DNA from 3 places in the Arthrobacter sp. B0316-5-4 genome. Region 1 is predicted to be linked to each of the others. Evidence: predicted binding sites of a transcription regulator. Region 1 holds the regulator's gene; each other region holds the start of a gene.
What was found. Region 1 encodes HrcA, which represses chaperone genes, less so after heat shock. Its sites were predicted from a motif close to TTNGCACTCGNNNNNNNCGAGTGCNAA; they were not measured.
Positions count from the first base shown of each region.

Region 2: a site for HrcA is predicted at 2,279-2,305, ahead of groL (chaperonin GroEL). Genes of this name have one in related genera too.
Region 3: a site for HrcA is predicted at 2,905-2,931, ahead of AC5RU9_RS14210 (Hsp20/alpha crystallin family protein). Genes of this name have one in related genera too.

Region 1 covers NZ_JBNHFN010000002.1:641,315-646,775, forward strand. Annotated here, with positions in the region: gene AC5RU9_RS07280 (GerMN domain-containing protein) at 1-221, shown strand, start outside; gene AC5RU9_RS07285 (16S rRNA (uracil(1498)-N(3))-methyltransferase) at 236-1,009, opposite strand; gene dnaJ (molecular chaperone DnaJ) at 1,012-2,139, opposite strand; gene hrcA (heat-inducible transcriptional repressor HrcA) at 2,190-3,197, opposite strand; gene AC5RU9_RS07300 (DUF3097 domain-containing protein) at 3,427-4,278, shown strand; gene AC5RU9_RS07305 (DUF4870 domain-containing protein) at 4,400-4,813, shown strand; gene hemW (radical SAM family heme chaperone HemW) at 4,858-5,461, opposite strand, start outside.
Region 2 covers NZ_JBNHFN010000004.1:691,026-696,486, forward strand. Annotated here, with positions in the region: gene AC5RU9_RS15140 (RNase H family protein) at 1-348, opposite strand, end outside; gene groL (chaperonin GroEL) at 470-2,095, opposite strand; gene AC5RU9_RS15150 (cold-shock protein) at 2,420-2,623, opposite strand; gene AC5RU9_RS15155 (LytR C-terminal domain-containing protein) at 2,794-3,408, opposite strand; gene AC5RU9_RS15160 (DUF3263 domain-containing protein) at 3,458-3,793, opposite strand; gene AC5RU9_RS15165 (uracil-DNA glycosylase) at 3,901-4,668, shown strand; gene AC5RU9_RS15170 (siderophore-interacting protein) at 4,931-5,461, shown strand, end outside.
Region 3 covers NZ_JBNHFN010000004.1:488,508-493,968, reverse strand. Annotated here, with positions in the region: gene AC5RU9_RS14225 (FG-GAP-like repeat-containing protein) at 1-1,565, shown strand, start outside; gene AC5RU9_RS14220 (excalibur calcium-binding domain-containing protein) at 1,701-2,345, shown strand; gene AC5RU9_RS14215 (MerR family transcriptional regulator) at 2,431-2,871, opposite strand; gene AC5RU9_RS14210 (Hsp20/alpha crystallin family protein) at 3,015-3,437, shown strand; gene AC5RU9_RS14205 (J domain-containing protein) at 3,665-4,066, shown strand; gene AC5RU9_RS14200 (hypothetical protein) at 4,063-4,440, shown strand; gene AC5RU9_RS14195 (NfeD C-terminal domain-containing protein) at 4,461-4,691, opposite strand; gene AC5RU9_RS14190 (flotillin family protein) at 4,696-5,461, opposite strand, start outside.

The sequences.
Region 1 (5,461 bases):
AACCCATCGCCTGGCAGATCTTGAGGGACAACGGCAAGGGCGAAAAAACGGGCTTGCTCAACGGCCAGGCCAAGCCCACGGGCGAGCCGGGCCAGTACGGCGTCTTTACTTTCGGCGCAACGTTGAAGGCCGGCAAGTACGAGCTGCGGGTGTCTCAGGTGGATGCCGCCGGCAACGTCATCGACTCCAGTACCGACACGCGGCTGTTCAGCGTCGGCTAATACTCGACAGCGTCCTACCAGCGACCCAGGACGTCACTGGCGAGAACGACGGCGGCTGGTCCCGCCGTCGACGACCGCAGGACATGGTGCCCCAACAGTGCCGTAACGGCCCCGGCGTCACTGAGCCGGGTGACCTCACGCGGTGAGATTCCGCCCTCAGGACCAACGATCAGGAGGACCTCACGGGGTCGGCCTTGGTCCGGACCTTGCGGCATGCCCGATTCCTCCAGGACGGTCCGCAAGGGGTTCTTGGCGTCCTCGTGAAGGATGATGGCCAGGTCCGCGGCGGCGACGGATTTCGCCAATGCCGCAGTATCCACGACCGGGCGGACCTCGGGGATGTGCGACCTTCGGGCCTGCTTCGCGGCGGCGGCAACCACCGACTGCCATTTGGCGTGGGCCTTGGCGGCCCGATCACCCTTCCAACGGACAATAGAGCGTTCGGACTGCCACGGGACCACTGCGTCGATGCCGAGTTCAGTGGCCGTTTCGGCGGCAAGTTCGTCACGGTCCCCTTTGGCCAGCGCCTGGACGAGGACCAGGCGAATGGCTGGTTGCTCCTCGAAGACCACGTCCGAGGCAGTCACGGCCAAGGTGCCCGAACCAACCTCGGAGACCGTGCCCGTCAACCGGGCGCCGGCGCCATCGGCGATGTCCACCTGTTCGCCTACGGCCAAGCGTTTGACGGTGACCGCGTGGCGCGCCTCCGGACCCTCCAGGACGAAGACAGAACCGGGTCCCAGGTGGCTGAGGTTGCCGGCCTGGGTGAAGAAGACGGGGTTGCTCACCGCTACAGGTTACCGAGCTTGTCCCGCAGTTTGGCGAACATGCCACCGCTGGCAACGAGCTTTCCCTCGGTGAACTGTTCTCCACGCAGTTTGGCGAGCTGTTGGAGCAGCTCTTCCTGGGCGGCATCGAGCTTTGTCGGCGTCTCCACGTGCAGGTGCACCTTGAGGTCGCCTCGGCCGTAGCCGCGAAGGTGGGTCACGCCCAGGCCGCGAAGGGTGATGATTTCGCCCGACTGGGTTCCGGCCTTGACGTCGATGTCCTGCGCGCCGTCGAAGGTGTCCAGCTGGAGTTCGGTGCCCAAGGCAGCGGCTGTCATCGGCACGCTCAGGGTGGCGTGCAGGTCGTCGCCTTCGCGCATGAACATGGAATCGTTGTTGACGCGGATTTCGACGTAGAGGTCGCCGGCAGGACCGCCCGCGGGACCGGCTTCGCCTTGGCCGGACAACTGGATCCTGGTGCCGGTGGCTACACCGGCAGGAACCTTGATGGTGAGGGAACGACGGCTGCGGATGCGGCCCTGGCCGCTGCATTCGTTGCAGGGATCCTTGATGACCGTGCCGAAGCCCTCGCAGGAGCCACACGGTGCCGTGGTCATGACCTGGCCGAGGATGGACCGGACAGCCCGCTGGACCTGGCCGCTGCCACCGCAGATGTCACAGCGTTCAGGATGGGTACCGGGGCGGCAGCAGCTGCCATCACAGGTGGGGCAAACCACGGCCGTGTCGACTTCGAGCTTCTTGTTGACGCCGAATACTGCGTCCTTGAGGTCGATGCGTACGCTGATCAGGGCGTCCTGGCCACGCCGGACCCGGGAGGCCGGCCCGCCATGGCCGCCACCGCCGCCAAAGAAGGTGTCGAAAATGTCCTGGAAGGCGAAGCCCTGGCCGGAATAGCCGCCGCCGAAGCCGTTTTCGGTTCCGTTTTCATTGCCGGTGGCGTCGTAGACACGGCGCTTCTGCGGGTCCGACAACACCTCGTAGGCGTGGGTCACTGCCTTGAACTGCTCCGCGACATCTTCTCCGGGGTTGACGTCCGGGTGAAGTTTCCGCGCCAACTTGCGGTACGCCTTTTTGATCTCTTCCCCGGTGGCTTCCGGCGAGACTCCCAAAACGTCATAGTGGCTGCTCAAAGTCGGTATCTCTTCCTTGTTGTACTGCGGATGTTTCCTCGGGCCGGCGTTCAGCCGCCGAGAATGCGGGAAAGGTATCTGGCCACGGCCCGGACTGCTGCCATGGTGGTGGGATAGTCCATGCGGGTGGGGCCAAGGATCCCAACCTTGGCTCCGGAGCCGTAACCGGTGGCCACGACGGAAGCCTCAGCCAAACCGTCGTACGGGTTCTCCCGGCCAATGCTCACTGTCACGCCGCGCGGATCATCGCCCATATCGGACAACAACCGGAGCATGACGACTTGTTCCTCAAGGGCTTCCAGCACCGGGCCGATGCTCAAGGGGAAATCAACATTGGAGCGGGCCAGGTTGGCGGTGCCCGCCATCAAAATGCGCTCTTCGCGGCTGTTGTCGCTCAGTGACTGCAGGCCGTGGGCGAGGGTCTGTGCCAGGCCGCGGAGCTCGGGTGGGCAGAGAGCTACAACCGATGGCAGCACCTGTGGGAGGAGGTCCAGTTGCGTTCCGGCGATACTGCCGAGGAAACGCGACCTCAGTAGCATCAATGCCTCGTTGGCAACATCGGATCCGGCATCAATGACCTTCTGGCCTACGCTGCCAGTGTCCGCGATGAGGACGACGAGGACCTGTTTGGGTGCCAGCAACACGAACTCGACGTGGCGGACGACCGCCCGGCTGGAGTGCGGGTACTGCACGACGGCGACCTGGTTGGTCAGCTGGGAAAGGAGCCTTACGGTCCGCTCCAGGATGTCATCCACATCATCCGGACCCTCCAGGAGGGAATGGATGGCCCGGCGTTCCGCCGCGGAGAGTGGCTTGACCTGGGAAATGCGGTCCACGAACAGGCGGTAGCCCTTGTCCGTGGGAATGCGACCTGCGCTGGTGTGGGGCGCTGCGATGAGGCCCTCTTCTTCCAGGACAGCCATGTCATTGCGGATGGTGGCACTCGAAACACCGAGGTGGTGGCGCTCAACTAGGGCCTTGGATCCAACAGGTTCCCGGGAATGCACGTAGTCTTCAACGATGGCACGCAGCACTTCCAACTTGCGTGGCTCACTCATTGCTCCACCTCCTGACGACTTCCGTGGTCATGGCGACCGGTCACTGCGGCACGCCCAACAGGCCTCCGCACTTAGCACTCAACATGCCCAAGTGCTAACAAGTCTATTATGGGCCACCCCGTTGCTAGCATTGAAAACGCCCGCATTCAGCTTCCAGCGTGCAGGCTCGGCAGCTTCGCAGCCAAACGGCTCCCCACCCATCCAAGTACTCAAAGGTAGGAAATATCCCTTGGCTTTCGACAACTGGGGTCCACAGGATCTGTCCGCCCCCGCCAAACGCCAACTGCCCGAGGTAGCGGTGCAGCGGGGAATGGTCCTCGAAGACGTCCAGTCCGGCTGGGTGGGCGAAGTGACCCGGGTCGAGAAGACCGGCGGCATGCACATCGTGTCCCTTGAGGACAGGCGTGGAAAGTCCAAATCGTTCCAGTTGGGATACGGCTTCCTGCTTGAAGGCCAGCCCATCCGACTGATGCCTCCAGCAGCCCGGCAGCCGGCGTCGGCCGTCCAACCGGGCCGAACAGCCTCCGGATCCGTGCGGGTCCGAGGCCAGCGCGCACAGGTGGCCAAAGCCAGCCGCATCTGGGTGGAAGGAAAGCACGACGCCGAACTCGTCGAGAAGGTCTGGGGTGACGATCTTCGGGTGGAGGGGATCGTCGTTGAACCATTGCATGGCGTGGACGACCTCGCGTCAGCCATTGCGGACTTCAACCCCGGCCCGGACCGTCGGCTCGGGATCCTGGTGGACCACCTCGTTGAGGGGTCGAAAGAATCCCGCATCGCCGCCGAGGCCATGGCATGTCCGGGGGCCGCGGGAAACGTCCTCATTGTGGGACATCCTTACGTGGATGTGTGGCAGGCCATCAGGCCCAAGGTCCTGGGCATCGAGAAGTGGCCCACGGTTCCGCGCGGCATGGATTGGAAGACGGGCATCCTCCGTGCCTTCGGCTGGCCCCATGAGACCGCCGAGGACGTCGGATTGGGCTGGCAAAGGCTGCTCGGGGCCGTACGGAGCTACGCGGACCTTGAAGCATCCCTGCTGGGCCGCGTTGAGGAAGTCATCGACTTCCTGACAGTCCCGTGAAGCACCGTCCCTGAATCAGTGCAACCGGAGTGCCACCGGGGAGTTGGTCCGTAGAAGCGGGCTGGTGCCGGTATTCTGGGACAGCAACACCGCAGCATCTTTACAGCAAAGGGAAGACACCGTGGCAGAGAACGCTCCTGAAGAACCGGGCAGCGCCGCAGGGCGGCCCCAGTACCATGGCGCGCCAGCCAATGCACTGCCCCTGACGGCCGGCGAAGACCGGCAATGGGCCACACTGGCGCACTTTGGCGGCATCCTTGGCTGCCTGCCTTCCCTGCTGATCTACCTGATCTTCCGGGACCGGGGACCCTTCACGGCACAGGAGTCCAAGGAAGCGCTGAACTTCACGCTTCCCCCGACCATCGCAGCGGTCCTGGCCAACATCCTCGTCCTGCTTCCGGTCGTGGGCAACGTCTTCGCCGTCATCGCGACCGGCATCTGGGTAGCACTCACGTGCTTCTCCGTCTCCGCGGGAATCCGCGTGAACCACGGCCAGCCGCACCGCTACAAACTCAACTTGCGCTGGATCAAGTAGCCGCCTGACGGGGGCAGACTCTGCCCCCGACCGTGCCGTGAGGCTCAGTCCGGGAGGATCCTGCGGACCACTGCGTCTGCCAGCAAGCGACCCTTTAGTGTCAGGACCAAGCGGCCCTTGAAGGCTTGGACCGGGTCCACCAATCCGTCCGCGATCAAACCTGCCATGGCGTGCCGGCCCACTGCGTCCATGGCATCCACTGCCAGGCCTGAGCCCAGGCGGGCCTCGAGCATGATGCGTTCAACCTCGCGCGTTTCAGTATCCAGCGTTTCCCGGCCTGCCGCAGGCGAGCTTCCCGCTCCCAGCCGTGATGCGTAAGCAGTGGGGTGCTTGACGTTCCACCAGCGCACACCACCTACGTGGGAATGCGCTCCGGGGCCCACGCCCCACCAGTCATCTCCACGCCAGTAGGCGAGGTTGTGTCGGCATGCCTGCTCTGGGGTGCGGGCCCAGTTGCTGACCTCGTACCAGCCCATTCCCGCCGCCGAGATGAGTTCATCGGCGAGTTCGTATTTCGCGGCATGGTCGTCGTCGTCGATGCCGGGCACCTCGCCGCGCCGGATCTGGGCAGCAAGCTTGGTGCCGTCCTCAACGATCAAGGCGTAGGCGCTGATATGGTCCGGGGCATACGACAAGGCCGTTTCGAGG
Region 2 (5,461 bases), on a different contig from region 1:
CTCGAAGGTGTATTTGCGGCCAATGATCGCCTGGTCAATATCCTTGAGGAGGTCGACGTTGAGGACCGGCTTGCCGTCCGCCTTCCGCCAGCCCTTGCGCTTCCAGCCCGGCATCCATTTGGTGATGCAGTTGATGACGTACTGGCTATCGCACAGGATCAGCAGTTCCTCGTGGGGAACATGCGCGGTGGAGCGGAACAGGTCCAGCACTGCCATGAGCTCGCCTTGGTTGTTGGTGCCGTGAGGCCAACCTCCCGCGCGCCAACAGGAGTCGTCAACATACCAGGCCCAACCGGCCGGCCCAGGATTACCGAGGGCAGACCCATCGGCGGCAGCAATAATCGTCATACCGTTAATCCTGCCAGAACCCACAGACACTGAAACCGTGGTAGGCAGCAAAAACGGCGGCCCGCACCAGAAGGTGCGGACCGCCGTCGTTAGCTCTGAAACGTGATGTTCAGCGAGGGGCTTAGAAGCCGCCCATGCCGCCCATGTCGTCGCCGCCCGGAGCCGGAGCGTTCTTCTCGGGCTTGTCAGCCACTACAGCCTCGGTGGTCAGGAACAGACCAGCGATGGAAGCAGCGTTCTGGAGAGCCGAGCGGGTGACCTTTACGGGGTCGTTGACGCCGGCAGCCAGGAGGTCTTCGTAGACGCCCGTGGCAGCGTTCAGGCCGTGGCCGGAAGGCAGGCCGCGAACCTTGTCGACGACAACGCCCGGCTCGAGGCCAGCGTTGAACGCGATCTGCTTCAGCGGAGCGTCGATGGCAACCTTGACGATGTTGGCACCGGTTGCCTCGTCACCCTGCAGGGTGAGGTTGGCGAATGCCTTGGCGCCTGCCTGGATGAGGGCAACGCCACCACCGGCAACGATGCCTTCTTCAACAGCAGCCTTGGCGTTGCGGACTGCGTCCTCAATGCGGTGCTTGCGTTCCTTGAGCTCAACTTCGGTTGCGGCACCGGCCTTGATGACTGCAACGCCACCGGCCAGCTTGGCCAGGCGCTCCTGCAGCTTCTCGCGGTCGTAGTCGGAGTCGGAGTTTTCGATCTCGGCACGGATCTGGGCCACGCGGCCTGCGATCTGCTCAGCGTCGCCGGCACCTTCAACGATGGTGGTCTCGTCCTTGGTGACAACAACCTTGCGGGCGGTACCGAGGAGTTCCAGGCCAGCGTTTTCGAGCTTGAGGCCAACTTCTTCGGAGATGACCTGGCCGCCGGTGAGGATGGCGATGTCGGCCAGCTGTGCCTTGCGGCGGTCACCGAAGCCCGGAGCCTTGACGGCGACGGACTTGAAGGTGCCACGGATCTTGTTGACGATCAGGGTGGCCAGGGCCTCGCCCTCGATGTCTTCGGCGATGATCAGCAGCGGCTTGTTGGACTGCATGACCTTCTCCAGAACCGTGACGAGTTCCTTCACGTTGGAGATCTTGGAGTTGACGATCAGGATGTACGGGTCTTCGAGGACCGTTTCCTGGCGCTCTGCGTCGGTGACGAAGTAAGCGGAGATGTAGCCCTTGTCGAAGCGCATGCCCTCGGTGAGCTCGAGCTCCAAGCCGAAGGTGTTGGATTCCTCGACCGTGATGACGCCTTCCTTGCCCACCTTGTCCAGGGCTTCGGCGATCAGGCTGCCGATTTCCGGGTCACCGGCGGAGATGGAAGCCGTGGCTGCGATCTCTTCCTTGGTTTCGATTTCCTTGGCGGAAGCCAGGAGTTCGTTGATGACTGCTTCAACAGCCTTCTCGATGCCGCGCTTGAGGGACAGCGGGTCGGCGCCGGCGGCAACGTTGCGCAGGCCTTCCTTCACCAGTGCCTGGGCGAGGACGGTTGCAGTGGTCGTACCATCGCCAGCGACGTCATCCGTCTTCTTGGCAACTTCCTTGACCAGTTCTGCACCGATCTTCTCGTAAGGGTCGTCCAGCTCGATCTCCTTGGCGATGGAAACGCCATCGTTGGTGATCGTGGGGGCGCCCCACTTCTTTTCGAGGACGACGTTGCGTCCACGCGGGCCGAGGGTGACCTTAACGGCGTCAGCGAGGATGTTCAGGCCCCGCTCGAGGCCGCGGCGTGCCTCTTCATCAAATGCAATGATCTTGGCCATAACGGCGGTAGTCCTTTCGGGACAGTCGTTAAGAAGGTACCTGTCAGATGCGGTGCCCGCGACGGACGGTCCTTTGCTTGCGGCCTATGTATGCCCCGCGCTCCGAACCTCACCACACCAAGGTTTTTCTTGATCCTCCAGCGGTCCGGCAGCCGATCGGGACCGGCGTAAGCCGAGCCGTACTTAGCAGTCGAACCGTAGGAGTGCTAAATCAATAATTAGCACTCGACCGGGGAGAGTGCAAGCAGGAATGCGCCTTTGCGACGGAAATCAAGGGGGTTTCAGCCATGAGCTGAGCCGATGAAGTGCCGGTCTCCAGCGAGGCTAGGCGACGTGCACTCCTTCTGCCTGCGGCCCTTTCTGGCCCTCCCCCAATTCAAACTCCACCCGCTGGCCCTCCTCGAGGGCCCGGAAGCCATCCATCTGGATGGCGGACCAGTGTACAAAGACGTCGTCGCCGGACTCATCAACAGTGATGAAGCCGTAGCCTTTTTCGGCGTTGAACCATTTGACGGTTCCCAATGCCATGATGCCCACACTTTCGCAGTAGCCAAGACCGGTTGCCGGGATCTCCGTACCGGAATCAATCCACTGTAACCACAGTCACTATCACGGCGCTGCCGGTGAGGGGCGGGGCATCGTTTTTGTTATTGAGGCTTAACCGAGTTGGGGCTTGGGGGTGCTTCTACAGCGGCCCTCTACTGGTATCCGGGGCCGGCAACAACCACCAGGGGCTGCTGGATTTCCGGGGACTCCACGATCGATTGGATGCGCAGCAGAGCACCCAACGCCTCGGCGTTGGCCTTCTGCGCAGGACTGTTGTAGAAGATCACGGAGGTCTGCTGCGGCAGGCCGCCCCAGTTGCCAACCGTGCTCAGCGTCCATCCATCGCCCTCTACCAGGCCGGCCACCCGGCCTGCCAGGCCAGCCGTGCCGGCGCCGTTGTAAACCGCAACGGGGGTGGTTTTGTCCACCGCAGCCGAAGACGGAGTCTCGGACGGAACGTTGGACGGTGAAGCCTCCGGGCTCGGTTCGCCGGAAGCTGCGGGAGCTGATTCGCTGGGCGCCGCAGACGGTGAGGCATCAGTCTGCTGGGGCGCCGGCGTCGAGACGTTCGAGGAAGCGCTGGGGCCCACAACACCGAGGTTTGGAAGGATCAAGAACGCCACCAGGCCGAGCACCAGAGCGACGGCTCCAACGGTGAGGACCGGCCACAAGGTGGGGCGGGCAGTCTCCTGGGCGTCACGGTGAACGCCCTGGCGATTGGTGTTCTGCGGAACCTGGTCGAATTCATCCCTGGCATATTTGGTCATGGTGAAGCGTTGTCCTTGCTGGTTGCTGCTGACAGATCAGCCTGGCGATTTACGCGTCGGACCCCAAGCGACGTGCCGTCCGCGCACGTTGGCGGGACGTACGTAGTCTACGCAATCTCTTGACGAGCATGGGATCGTGAGCCAACGCGTCCTCGGTATCGATCAGCGCGTTCAGGATCTGGTAGTAATGGGTGGCGGAGAGATCGAACAGCTCGCGGATAGCCTGTTCCTTGGCGCCGGCGTACTTCCACCACTGCCGTTCAAGTGCCAGCATTTGCTGGTCCCGCTCACTCAGGGGGGATTCGCTGCGGGTTTCAGCCGCGAGGTCCTCGAGCGAAAAACCTGTCGCCTGCGGCGCCATCGGTTCCGGTGCTGGTTCGGCCACGGCACACTCCTTCGACGCTTGGTGGGAAATTGTCCTACCCCTATGTTACGGGCGAATAACAACGCTGTCATTCGCCCCGTTTGGCGGGTGCGGGAGACAATGGCGTGATGACTGGCGAGGATGCACTGTTTGAACTTGAACCGGCGGGCGTGGCGGATACCAACTTCGCCGAACTGATTGACCGTCCGTTGGAGGAGCTCATGGCGCCTGACTGGGCGGACGCCTTGCGGCCCGTGGAAGACCAACTCCGCGCCGCCCTCGCGTTCGTCGCCGGCCAGGCCGCCAATGGAAGCCAGGTCCTCCCTGCCTCTGACAATCTTCTGCGCACCTTCAAACAACCGCTGGCCGACGTCAAAGTACTCATACTCGGCCAGGACCCGTACCCAACCCCGGGACACGCCGTCGGCCTTTCCTTTGCCGTTTCACGGAGCACGCGCCCCATCCCGCGGAGCCTCGCCAATATCTACCGCGAACTTCACGACGACCTCGGCCTGCCACCGCGAGTCCATGGCGACCTCAGCGCCTGGACCAGCCAGGGTGTCCTTCTGCTGAACCGTGTCCTCAGCGTTGAAGCGGGCAATGCCGGCTCCCATCGCGGCAAAGGCTGGGAGGACATTACGACGGCGGCCGTCACCGCCGTCGCCGACCGCACCACCGGGGCCGGACAGCAACGCCCACTGGTGGCCATCCTGTGGGGGAAAGACGCAGAGGGCGTCGTGCCGCTGCTCAAGGGAGCGCCGTCGGTGGTATCGGTCCACCCCAGCCCCTTGTCGGCATCGCGGGGCTTCTTTGGCTCCAAACCGTTCAGCCGGGCCAATGAGCTTCTGACACAGCAGGGCGCCGAGCCGATCGACTGGGAACTGCCGGTCCTCTAGCGCTCCTCCACGTTCCGCCGCCTTCCCACCAACCCTCCATCACCAAGGCCGCGAAGCATACGGAACGTGAGAGAGCGTTTGCCCGAAGCGTACGGAACGTGAGCGAGCGTCCGCCCGAAGCGTACGGAACGTGAGAGAGCGTCTGCCCGAAGCGTACGGAACGTGAGAGAGCGTTTGCCCGAAGCGTATGGAACGTGAAGGAGCGCGTAACGTTCGACTCGCGCCCAGCAGACGTCCAGCGCATTAGCTTAGGCTTGCCTATATGGCCGCTCTCCCCGTCACCTCGTCCGCTACCCGCAATACCCGCCCACAGGTCAACCTGACCGTGCTCAGGAAAGAACTCCTTTCCCCACACATGGTGCGGATTGTGGCCGGTGGGCCGGGCTTCAGCGATTACGCAAACAACGACTACGTGGACCGCTACGTCAAAATCGTTTTTCCCCAGCCGGGCGTCGACTACGACTTCCCGCTGGACCTCTGGACCATCCGCGAGACCATGCCGCGCGAGCTATGGCCCCACACCCGGACCTACACCATCCGGTGGGTCGACCTGGCGGCCCAGGAGTTGGCGATCGACTTTGTTGTCCACGGTGACGAGGGACTTGCCGGCCCGTGGGCTGCAGCAGCCGAACCAGGCGAAACGCTGGTCTTCACGGGCCCTGGCGGTGGATTCAATCCCAACCCCGACGCCGACTGGTATCTTTTCGCGGGCGACGACGCCGCCATCCCAGCGGTTGCTGCAGCCGTGGAGGCCCTTGCCCCTGACGCGCGCGGTGTTGCCTACCTGGAGGTG
Region 3 (5,461 bases), on a different contig from region 1:
CGGTGACGAACAAGGTTTTCGTCAGCGAAATCGGTGGGGCCGTGGCCGTGGTCGATGGTGCTACTCGTGCCGCGACCTCGGTTCCCGTCGGCGCGAACCCGGGCAAGCTTGCAGTGAACCCGGTGACGAACAAGACCTACGTAGCGTGGCAGAACGGCGTGAAAGTGATCGACGGCGCCACCCTCACCGCCACTGCTTTGCCGGTAGCCGGCGCCCAGGAGATCGCGGTGAACTCGACCACCGGCAAGGTCTACATTTTGGGTGGCGGAGTCATCAAGGTGATTGGCGCTGGTGGTGTGGTGACCTCGACCATCAGCATCGGCCCCGGCGGCATCTTGGACTTGGCCATCAACGAAACCACGAACAAGATCTACTTCACCACCCTGGGCAAGTATGGTGCCGGGGTGCGCGTGGTTGACGGCATGACGGACACCATTACTGACACGATTCCGACCACTAACAACGTGGGCAAACTGGCAGTGAATCCGGTGACCAACACCGTATACGTCGCCGGGGACAGCGGGGGCCTCGACGGGTTCGTGCAGGTCATTGACCCAGCCACAAAGACACAAGTCGCCAAACTGCGAACTCCCTCTCGCGTCACCGACATGCTGGTCAACACCAGAGGCAACAAGGCTTACGCGCTCCTGCAAGGGAGGGGAGTCACCGTGGTGGATGGCGACAACCGCTTCTCCGCCGTGTTCTCCGGACAGGATCCCCTGGACGCCGCGGTCAACCCGAACACCGGCAAGGTCTACGTCTCCAACAACGGAAGTGCCTCCGTGTCCGTGATTGACGGCTCTGTTGCAGCGCCCGTGAAGAACGACTTCAACGGTGATTCGCATCCTGACGTGTTGGCGCGGGACGTGTCAGGGGCTTTGTGGCTGTACCCGGGGAACGGATCGGGCGGATGGCTCCAGCGCGTCCAGGTCGGGCAGGGCTGGAATGTCATGACGGCCCTGATCGCGCCGGGCGACTTCAACGGCGATTCGTTTGCCGACGTTCTGGCGCGCGACGGCGGTGGTCTCCTGTGGCTCTACCCGGGCAACGGTGCCGGCGGACTCGGAACCCGGGTGCTGGTTGGCAGCGGCTGGGAAAACATGAGCGCCATCGAGCCCATCAACTTCTTTGGCGCTGGCTTTGGGGACGTCGTGGCCCGCGACCGTGGCGGGGCCTTGTGGCTGTACCGCGGCGACGGAAAGGGTGGCTGGTTGCCCAGGATGTGGGCCGATTCGGGCTGGTCGGCGTTGTCTGAAATCACTGGTGCCGACGACTTCAACGGCGACGGCGTGACCGACCTCGTGGCCCGCGACAGCGCTGGGACCTTGTGGTTGTACCCGCCCAAGGGAACCGGCGGATGGCTGCCCCGCCAAGTGACAGGCCAAGGCTGGAACGCGATGAACTCGCTGGTTGGCCCCGGTGATTTCGACGGCGACGGGCGGGCTGATCTGTTGGCCCGGGACTCCGGCGGTGGCCTGTGGTTGTACTCCGGCCAAGGGGGATCGGCGTGGCCCACGGCGAAGCAGGTTGGGGCCGGGTGGAATGTGATGACAGCGATAATCTGACATTTGTTACGCGTAGTTTTGGTGCACCGCCACTAAACGGGCGGTGCACTGTTACCTTTTGACCGAGCGAGCCCTCCGAAGTTTGGCACTCAGGCCTTTCAAGAGCTTTGGCATCGCTTCAAAAAAGGGGACATTTTGAAGAAGTTATTTGCACTTTTCGTGCTCACTTGTATTGCGCTGACTGGCTGTAGCAAAGCTACATCCGCCCAGTCCGCGGCGAGTGCTACAGCTGTCGCTGAGCAGACGATCACCATGCCCGACGTTGGCGGACTCACCCTCGACAAAGCAACTGATCAGCTCAAAGACCTCGGCCTCAAAGTAGATGCTGAGGACGTCAACGACGGTAAGACCATCCTGTCCAAGAAGAACTGGCAGGTTGTCAGTCAGGATCCGCTGCCAGCCGTCCAGGTTGCGAAAGACTCCAAGGTGAAACTTGGGGTGCGCCATCTCACGGACGAAACTGCGACACCAACTCCCACACCGACGCCAACTCCGATTCAGGAACCGGTCAAGTTGGTCGCTCCGCCCGTAGTTGAAACTCCGGCAGTCGTCGTGCCGCCTCCGGCAGTCGTCGAGGCTCCGCCGGTGGTTCCGGTTGTGCCTGCTCAGCCTCCCGTTGTCCAAGCGCCGCCTGTAGCGCCGCCGGTGGCACCGCCCGCGACGTACTACAAGAATTGCGCGGCAGTTCGTGCCGCCGGTGCTGCTCCCATTCGAGTGGGTCAGCCTGGCTACGGGTCACACCTCGATAAAGATGGCGACGGCGTGGGCTGCGAAAAGTAAGTAGTACGTCGACTGAACGATGAATGTGGCCGCTCCTTTTCTGGGGCGGCCACTTTTTATTATCAGTGCTGAGCCGCCTGCCCGATCATTCGACAGCAGCTGAACTTTCCCGCGCAGCCTTCAAATCCTTCCGCAGCCCCTTGTTGTCCGCCCGTAGTTCCCGGTTGTCCTGCGTGAGGCCATGGTTGTCCTTCGTCAGCCCACGATTCTGAGCTTCCAACTCCAGCACGAGCTTTACGCCGGCCAGGTTCAGCCCTTCATCCAGGAGCACCCCGATCCGTCGCAACGTGGTGAGGTCGTCCTCGCTGTAGCGACGGGTGCCGCCGTCCGTGCGGCCCGGGGTGAGCAGGCCCTTGCGTTCATATTGGCGGATGTTCTGCTGCCCCGTGCCAACGAGTTCTGCCGCCACCGAGATCGCGTAGACGCCCCGGGCGTCCCGGCCATCAGCGCCGCCAGTGCCGCCGCCGGCAACAGCGGCGCCCAATCCGCCGTCGTGCCCTCCAGCGGAACTGTCCGAAGCAGCCATCCGAAACCTCTCCAAAATTCTTCCGAAAACCTACTTGCACCACTCTCTCACCAGTGCTATAAAAAATCTATACCAGCCAACACAGATCAGGAAGGCTGGCGCAATAGAAGAGTCAGCATCAAGATCTAAGGAGTGAGAACAAAATGCTGATGCGCACTGACCCGTTCCGCGAATTCGACAGGCTCGCCCAACAGGTTTTTGGCACAACAGCACGCCCCGCCGGCATGCCGATGGACGCCTGGCAGGACGGCGAAGAGTTTGTGGTCGCTTTCGACCTGCCCGGTGTGAACCCTGAATCGGTGGACCTCGACGTCGAGCGCAACGTCCTGACCGTCAAGGCAGAACGTAAGTCGCCAGCGGGCGAGAACACCGAACTGATCGCCGCCGAACGCCCCCAAGGCGTCTTCAGCCGCCAACTGATCCTGGGCGACACCCTGGACACCGACGGCGTCAAGGCCAGCTACGACGCAGGTGTGCTGACACTCCGCATCCCCGTCGCCGAGAAGGCCAAGCCCCGGCGCATCGAAATCACGTCCAACGAGCAACGACAGGAAATCAACGCATAGTCCGCCCTCTCCGCTGAGGGTTCGCCCGGGGGTGGCCCTCAGCGGAGTGCAGGACGGGAGCTTCGGATCGGCCGCAGCATCGGAAAAATGGGCGCAGGCTTCGTGCCACGCCACAGCGCTTGTCGCGCAGAGAAAAACGCGGCCCCTGACGTCGCCTCCCGATCGGATGGCCCTCGGCTTCGGCCGGGGGCCATCTCCCATCCACCGCATCCCACCCGGAACCAGCAGTGAACACCCAGCCAGACCACTACGCAACCCTGCACGTGACGCCCGATGCCACCCCGCGCGAGATAGCCCGCGCCTACCGCTCGCTGCTGCGCACCCACCACCCGGACACGCGCCAAGCAGCCGACGACGGCGGCACCCCCTCAGCGGGCGACGTCCAGGAACTGCATGCCATCATGCAGGCGTACGTCGTTTTGTCGGACCCAGGAAAGCGGGCGGCTTACGACCGTGAGCGGCGGTCCAGTGCTCCATCCGGTGATCGCGGGACGCCTGTGAAGGTCCGTTTCCATCGATCGCCAGTAGCTACCCCCGGTCCTACCTCGGAGCAGGGGCCGCTGTCGTTTGGCCCGGCCCGATGGGAGCCCCTGCCCCGAAGTACCCGACTTCCAAGGAGACATTCATGAGCGCATGGCGTCCCTACGACGGCCACATCATTCCAGCGTTCTACGAACGGTTCGAGAAGCGCTGGGGAAGGGGGACTGCGCCGTTCCTCGACCCTGAAGTGCTGGAGCAACCGATGCCTCGCGCCCAGTGGATCAACCCGGATACAGGTGCCGCGGTGGCCGTGGTGCCCATTTGGACCGACGACCCGGAACACCGTTCCTTCGGCGTCTTCTATTTGCCGCCGGCCGGGGACATCTGGATGCTCCGCCCAGGGCCCACCACCTTCATTGAGCCAAGTGCTGGGGGATCGCAGGAACAGGTGTCACTCCGGAACGACGCCTTCAAAAAGGCCGTCAACCACGCCAAGGAGTTCATCTACGGGCCGCAGTTGTGACCGCGTGCCTCGCGAGGCGGCTACCCCTTACCCTGGAGGACGTCCGGCAGCTCGTCGACGTACACGGATTGCGGCGGCTCGAAGTAGATCACCAGTACCTTCTCCCCGACGGGGAAAACGCTCGTCTTATCAAACGGGTAGGCGAAGAACGCACTGGTGCCGCCGTGGAAAGGAAGCATGACTTCACCGATGGTCCCGGGCGCGACCGTGCCCGTGACCCGGCCGATCTTTCCGGTGAGGCTACGATCCACCTCTCTATGCATCTGGGTCCTTGGCGGAGGGAGCTGGCGCCGGCGGAGCTTTCACGGGAGCTGGACGGGGAGCAGCAGCGGGCGTCTCTTTGCCCCGCAACGCCGAGGCCAGCGACGGCAGGAAGTTCCCCACCTGGGACAGGATGCCACCCACCATGCTGTTCAGCCCCTCGCCACCATTGAGTACGGTCAGCTGCCCAATTCGTGAGAACGGCTCCGCCGCTGCCGACACAATAGCCGGCATGTTCTCAGCGATCTGCTGCGAAATGACGGCGTCCTGGTTGGTTTCGAGCGCTTCACCGCGGGCCTTGATGCCCTCAGCTTCAGCCAACGCCTTGGCCTTCACGGCGGAGGCAGCCGCATTGCCGCGTGCCGTCGTCGCCGCTGCTTCGGCTTCACCCGTGACGCGTGTTGCGCCGGCCATGGCTGCCGCCGCTCCCGCGTTGGCCTGGGCTTCGAGCTCCACTCGGCGGGCATTGGCCTGGGCCTCGAGTTCGGTGCGCTTAGCCAGTGCTTCCGCGGCGCTGATGTCAGCTGCCTTCTTGGCCTCTGCGTCGGTGCGTTGGGCGTAGGCCCGGGCGTCGGCGGGCTTACGGATGGTGGTCTGCAGTTTTTGCTCTTCGCGGTCGGCCTCAAGCTTGGCCACTTCGGTCTCTTGGACCACCACTTGCTGCCGGGCGGTAGCGTCGGCCAGCGGCCCTGCTTGCGCTGCCTGGGCACGGGCTTGCTCCGCGTTCGCCTGGGCTGCCGATTGCTTGATGGCGGAAAGG